2 regions of the Priestia sp. SIMBA_032 genome follow, and region 2 is predicted to be linked to the other one. Evidence: a T-box and tRNA genes for the amino acid it is inferred to sense, from the RefSeq annotation. Region 2 holds a T-box; the other holds one or more tRNA genes.
What was found. A T-box is a leader RNA that pairs with one kind of tRNA and senses whether it is charged. The one in region 2 lies ahead of serS (serine--tRNA ligase), so its partner is inferred to be a tRNA-Ser.
Positions count from the first base shown of each region.

Region 1: it has a tRNA-Ser gene. The T-box ahead of serS (serine--tRNA ligase) is inferred to sense a tRNA for this amino acid. The anticodon was not compared.

Region 1 is NZ_JAWRXD010000002.1:374,500-377,905, reverse strand. Features, by position in the region: gene SB717_RS07875 (MFS transporter) at 1-1,116, opposite strand, end outside; gene sodA (superoxide dismutase SodA) at 1,246-1,854, opposite strand; tRNA gene SB717_RS07865 (tRNA-Ser) at 2,052-2,144, opposite strand; tRNA gene SB717_RS07860 (tRNA-Ile) at 2,156-2,232, opposite strand; tRNA gene SB717_RS07855 (tRNA-Asn) at 2,236-2,310, opposite strand; tRNA gene SB717_RS07850 (tRNA-Met) at 2,351-2,424, opposite strand; tRNA gene SB717_RS07845 (tRNA-Asn) at 2,426-2,500, opposite strand; gene SB717_RS07840 (DUF456 domain-containing protein) at 2,563-3,048, opposite strand; gene SB717_RS07835 (DUF1189 domain-containing protein) at 3,391-3,406, shown strand, end outside.
Region 2 is NZ_JAWRXD010000046.1:7,795-11,200, forward strand. Features, by position in the region: gene SB717_RS32640 (deoxynucleoside kinase) at 1-163, shown strand, start outside; tRNA gene SB717_RS32645 (tRNA-Ser) at 284-376, opposite strand; gene serS (serine--tRNA ligase) at 486-1,763, opposite strand; T-box leader at 1,816-2,028, opposite strand; gene pdxT (pyridoxal 5'-phosphate synthase glutaminase subunit PdxT) at 2,086-2,673, opposite strand; gene pdxS (pyridoxal 5'-phosphate synthase lyase subunit PdxS) at 2,695-3,406, opposite strand, start outside.

The DNA of each region.
Region 1 (3,406 bases), on a different contig from region 2:
AAATAGTACGGCAATTAAAAATAATGATATGGAAACGACGCGCCCAATATTCAGAAATACTTCTCTGACAACAATATATTCGATTCTTTTTGAAACAACGTCTTTTGCTCGTCCAATCACATCGTACGTTAGAGAAATAAATGGAACCAACAATATAGGATAGGCAATGGCAATACAAACAGCATATATAATTAACTTTGGATACGATAAGTTAAAGATAAGCAAAAAGACTGCTCCATAGAGAAGGAGGCCCCCTGTGAAGATAAATCGAAGGCGATTTTTTTGCTTAATAAATCTTGAGGCTACATAGTATCCTACAAACGCAACCGCTGAATTCACCAGTCCATAAGTTCCTAAAGCTAATTCACTTCCTGTCGTAATAAATACCATGACGGATACGACAAAAATGAACGTACCTTCACGCAATCCTTGAAAGAAATGAGCCTGCAATATTCGATTCCAGTCTTTGTTGACTTTTCGTTCAGCCCATACTTCTTTAAATTTATATACTCCCTCAGCTGCGCGTCTTGTAATAAAAAAACTAAGCACAACGGCACCGACAAACAATAGCAGGGATACACCAAACACAATTTTATACCCTAGTGATTCATACAAAGCGGAAATAACGAAGCCCGCTCCTAAAGGACCAATCATTCCTGCAAAAGAGTTTAAGATCCCTAAAAATCCGTTAAAAAAGTCTCTTGTATCAGGTTCTGTAATTTCAAAAGTTAGCACATTAAAAGCTAGCCAATAAAATCCATATCCTATACCCAGCAGTCCACCAAGCAATACTAAATACTCGGCTGCGTTAGCTCCACTGACTAATACAGCGATATAAAAAACAGCTAAAAAAGATACTCCTAACCTTAAAACCACAACTCGGTCAATTCGTTTGGCCCATTTACCTGCTAAAATAAACGTAAGCGGCTGAAGCACCACTACCGCTAAATTATAAATAGCGAGATCCGAAAATTCGCCTGATTGTTTCCACAGATAAATGTTAACAAACGAATTGGAAATTGAAATAGCCAAGGCATAAAGACCGCCTATAATTAAAAGCAAAAGTAAATCTTTACTAACTTCTACATCTCCAACTACTTTTTTTAATAAAGGCATATCAAAAAACTCCTTTTCTCTTCTACACCTAGTGTGTGAAAAAGAAAAGGAGATATGTAAAAGAATTGGAAAACAAAAAAGCCAGTAAAGGTAATAATTACTTTACTGGCTCTTAAATACGTCTTCAACTTATTTTGCAGCGTCGTAACGCTTAGCAACTTCGTCCCATTTTACAACATTAAAGAATGCTGAAATGTAATCTGGACGGCGGTTTTGATAATTTAAGTAGTAAGCGTGCTCCCAAACGTCTAGACCAAGAATTGGCGTTTTGCCTTCCATTAATGGGCTATCTTGGTTTGGTGTGCTTGTTACTTCTAATTCGCCGTTGTTTACAACTAACCAAGCCCAGCCAGAACCGAAGCGAGTTTTAGCTGCATTTGCAAATTCTTCTTTGAATTGATCAAAGCTACCGAATTTGTTAGCGATAGCGTCTGCTAATTCACCAGTTGGAGCACCGCCGCCGTTAGGGCAAAGGATTGTCCAAAATAATGAGTGGTTGGCATGACCGCCACCGTTATTACGTACTGCTGTACGGATATCTTCAGGAACAGCATCTAAGTTTGAAATTAACTCTTCAATACTTTTGCTTTCTAAATCCGCTTTGCCTTCAACAGCAGCGTTTAGGTTTGTAACATATGTGTTGTGATGTTTTGTGTGGTGAATATTCATTGTTTCTTTGTCGATATGTGGTTCCAGTGCATCGTATGCATAAGGTAGTTCTGGTAATTTGTAAGCCATGAATAATTCCTCCTTCAAAATATGTAAGCATTTTGGCGCAAAAGCACCATATACGTCTAGATTAGCAAATTTACCCTACTGTTTCAAATAAAAAGTACCTAATCCATGATTTATATTTACCTAATTCCCATTCGCTATTCTTTTAAACATAAAAAAAGCTTCTTTTTCTCAAAAGAAGCTTTGAATAGACAATAGTATGGCGGAGGAAGAGGGATTCGAACCCCCGCGGGCTTTAACACCCCTGTCGGTTTTCAAGACCGATCCCTTCAGCCGGACTTGGGTATTCCTCCAACCCTATAAATGGTGGACCCTGCAGGACTCGAACCTGCGACCGGACGGTTATGAGCCGTCTGCTCTAACCAGCTGAGCTAAGGGTCCACATGGCTCCACAGGTAGGACTCGAACCTACGACCGATCGGTTAACAGCCGATAGCTCTACCACTGAGCTACTGTGGAACAATATGAATTATGTATGTCACAAATGTAAAGTGGAAAATAGCGGCGGAGGGGATCGAACCCCCGACCTCACGGGTATGAACCGTACGCTCTAGCCAGCTGAGCTACACCGCCATGGCTCCACAGGTAGGACTCGAACCTACGACCGATCGGTTAACAGCCGATAGCTCTACCACTGAGCTACTGTGGAACAATATAACATTTACTAGCGACATTAAAAATTTAACATGTTTCTAGTCTAAAGTCAATACATTATTTTAAAACAGCATATAAAAAATAGGCAATCATCAGCAGTTGAATAAATCCTTTAGAGATAGCGCCACTAAAAAAGCCAATAACCGAACCTACTCCAATTTTTACTGCGTTGCTAATTGTGGTCCGATGAACAATCAGTTCTCCTACAATCGCTCCAATAAACGGCCCTAAAATAATTCCAAATCCCGGAATAACAAACGGACCCACAAGCAGCCCAACTGTACTTCCCCAAACGCCTGCTTTAGTGCCTCCGAATTTTTTCACACCAATAATATTAGCTATATAGTCTGCTAAAAAAAGTGCGACAACTAACAATCCTTGTATCAACCAAAATAACCAGCTATAGGAGCTAAAATCATAAAATAAACCGTATATAACAAATCCTAGAGCTACAAATAGCACGCTTGGGATGATGGGATAAACCAACCCAACAAACGATACAACAAAGCTAATGATAATTAATGCCCAACATAAAATAGCCATGCCCGCACCTATCCTTTTTATTATTACTATTTATCATACAATAACCACTCCTATAAAGAAAGAGCTTGCACCACGAGACCTTCCTTTATTTTACTTTAAAATACGTCTTCAGATAACGATTTTCGAGTGTACCACTGCAATATTAACAGAACGGTCCTCAAGCTGCCGGTAATATCTCCAAAAACAATGCCAGCAAAATCTGTACATATAAAGATATGCTTTTGACAAAGCGCTCCATCGCATTCTTGTAATTGGTAACGGTTTCTAAAATCTATTGTAAACCTTAAATTTTCGCTATAAAATAGGTTATAATCAGAATTTTCGATAATAGGAGGCTTTACAATGAGCATGCTGAAAA
Region 2 (3,406 bases):
CCGATACGAAGACTGGATTAATAACTTTACGGCTTGCCCTATTCTCCGTTTAGATATTAGAGAATACGACCTTATTAAGAATCCTGATTCAATTGAATCAATTGTTGAAAAGGTAGCTCGCTTTTTACAACATAATGAAAAATTAAAACGTCGTCAGCTATAAAAAAATGCCGCTTTAATAGATAAAGCGGCATTTTTAACAAATAAAAAACCGTTACTTATAAGTAACGGTTTTCCAATCTCCAATTTATCGCGCTATGTTAATTGCATTAAAAGTCAAATATGGCGGAGGAAGAGGGATTCGAACCCCCGCGGGCTTTAACACCCCTGTCGGTTTTCAAGACCGATCCCTTCAGCCGGACTTGGGTATTCCTCCGTATCGACAAGTATTAATTTATCATATACAAATAATGAAGTCAACTCTTTTATTGATTTTTTTAAAAAAGATGTTCATTAAAAATTAATTTAATGAACATCTTCTACTTTTATTTAGAAATAAATTCTTTATTTCCCATATATGGACGCAGCACTTCTGGAATTTGAATTTTTCCATCTTCCTGCTGGTAGTTTTCTAAAATTGCAGCTACCGTACGGCCAATTGCTAAGCCAGAACCGTTTAGTGTATGAACATGTTCTGGTTTTGCTTTTATATCACGGCGGAAGCGAATATTAGCACGGCGAGCTTGGAAGCTTTCAAAGTTTGAACAAGAAGAAATTTCACGATACGTTTCATAACTTGGAATCCAAACTTCAATATCATACTTTTTGGCTGCTGTGAAACCTAAGTCAGCTGTACACATGCTTAGAACTCGGTAAGGCAAACCTAATAGTTGAAGAACCTTTTCAGCATGGCCAGTTAATTTTTCTAATTCATCATAAGAATCTTCTGGCTTAACAAAGCGAACAAGTTCTACTTTATTAAACTGATGCTGACGAATAAGCCCACGTGTATCTCTTCCTGCAGAGCCTGCTTCTGAGCGGAAGCAAGCACTATACGCTGTATAAGCAATCGGAAGCTGGTCTCCGCTTAAAATTTCATCACGATGTAAATTTGTAACTGGTACTTCAGCTGTAGGAATTAAGAAATAATCTTCTTCTTTAATCTTGAATGCATCTTCTTCAAATTTAGGAAGCTGCCCTGTTCCTGTCATGCTTGTACGATTTACCATATATGGAGGAAGGATTTCTTCATAACCATGCTCATCCATATGTAAATCCATCATAAAGTTAATAAGAGCACGTTCTAACCTTGCACCTAATCCTTTATAAAATACAAAGCGGCTTCCCGTTACTTTCGAAGCTCTTTCAAAGTCTAAAATATTTAAATCTGTTCCTAAATCCCAATGCGGTTTTGGTTCAAAATCAAATTGTTTAATTTCTCCCCATTTGCGTATTTCTACGTTATCATCTTCAGTTTCACCTACAGGCGTACTTTCATGTGGAACGTTAGGAATTGAAAGCAGCAATAGCTCTAACTCTTCTTCAACGCTGCGAAGCTCTTCATCTAATTGCTTTACGCGATCTCCTACTTCACGCATTTCAACGATTAAATGATCCGCATCTTGTTTTTCACGCTTCAATTGTGCAATTTGCTGTGATACTTCATTTCGTTTGCTTTTTAACTCTTCTGTTTGAGCAATTAGCTCACGGCGTTTTGCATCTAACTCTTCAAAGCGACCTAAGTCCGTTAAGTCTTCACCACGAAACTTGAGCTTTTCTTTTACTTCATTAAAATTAGCACGTAAAAATTTTAAATCTAACATACTTAGTACCTCCTTTAGTATAAAAGGGCAAAATAAAAACTCTCATCCCCATGAAAGGGACGAGAGTTTACCCGCGTTGCCACCCTAATTGAAAGCTAAAATAAGCCTTCCTCTTAAACCAGATAACGGATGAACCGAAACTGCCTACTACTTTTTCGACAGCTTGCTCCAGGACGGATTCATAAGAATTGATTATCGATTCACACCAGCCATCGACTCTCTTGAAATCAAAAATCTTATTACTATTTCCTATCAACGCTTTATACCAATATCATTTTTAATAATCATAATGTACTACAAGTCTTTACAAGATGCAATTCATTTATACAGGTTTTTTTGAAGCTTCTTCAACCATTGCTACAAAATACTGAGCCATGCGAGCATCATCTGTTAATTCTGGATGAAACGAACATCCCAAGAATTGACCTTGTCTTGCTGCAACAATTCGGTCGTTATGCATTGCCAAGACTTCAACATTTTCTCCTACTTCTACAATATGCGGAGCACGTATAAATACGCCTATAAAATCTTCACCAATATCTTTAATGTTTAGAGCAGCTTCAAAGCTATCTCGTTGACGCCCAAATGAGTTTCGAGCTACCGTAATATCCATAACACCTAAATGGGGCTCTTCACGGTCAACAACTTGTCCTGCAAGTAAAATTAAACCCGCACACGTACCAAACACCGGTTTACCTGCTTGTGCAAACTGGCGAAGAGGTTCCATAAAATCATATTTGTCAATCAGACGACGCATCGCTGTGCTTTCGCCGCCCGGTAGGATTAAACCATCTATTTCGTCTAGCTGTTCAACTTTTTTAATGATAATGGCTTCAGCGCCTGCTGCTTCTAATGCTTGTGCATGCTCGCGAAAGGCACCTTGTAATCCTAACACGCCTACTTTTACCATTTTGTCAAAACTCCCTTTAAATTACCATCCACGCTCTTGCATGCGGTTTTCTGGTAATAATGATGAAATTTCAATCCCTTTCATTGCACTTCCTAACCCTTTTGACAAGTTTGCAATGAGTTCATAGTCTTGATAATGCGTTGTTGCCTCAACAATTGCTCGAGCAAATTTTTCAGGGTTGTCTGATTTGAAGATTCCTGAACCAACGAACACACCATCTGCTCCAAGCTGCATCATTAATGCTGCGTCTGCTGGTGTTGCTACACCGCCCGCTGCAAAGTTTACAACCGGTAGGCGACCTTCACGTTTAATTTGTAGTAATAACTCATAAGGCGCGCCTAATAGTTTTGCCTCTGTCATTAACTCATCTTCGTCCATGCCCACAACTTTACGTACTTGAGCGTTTACTTGGCGCATATGACGCACTGCTTCTACGATGTTTCCTGTCCCTGGTTCGCCTTTTGTTCGAAGCATTGCAGCTCCTTCAGCAATACGACGGGATGCTTCTCCAAGATCTCGACAACCGCACACAAATGGAACCGTAAATGTATTTTTATTTAAATGAAACTCCTCATCAGCTGGAGTCAACACTTCACTTTCATCGATGTAGTCTACACCCATCGCTTCTAGCACGCGTGCTTCAACAATATGGCCAATACGAGCTTTTGCCATAACTGGAATGGACACAGCATTCATCACTTCTTCAACAATTGTTGGGTCTGCCATACGAGAC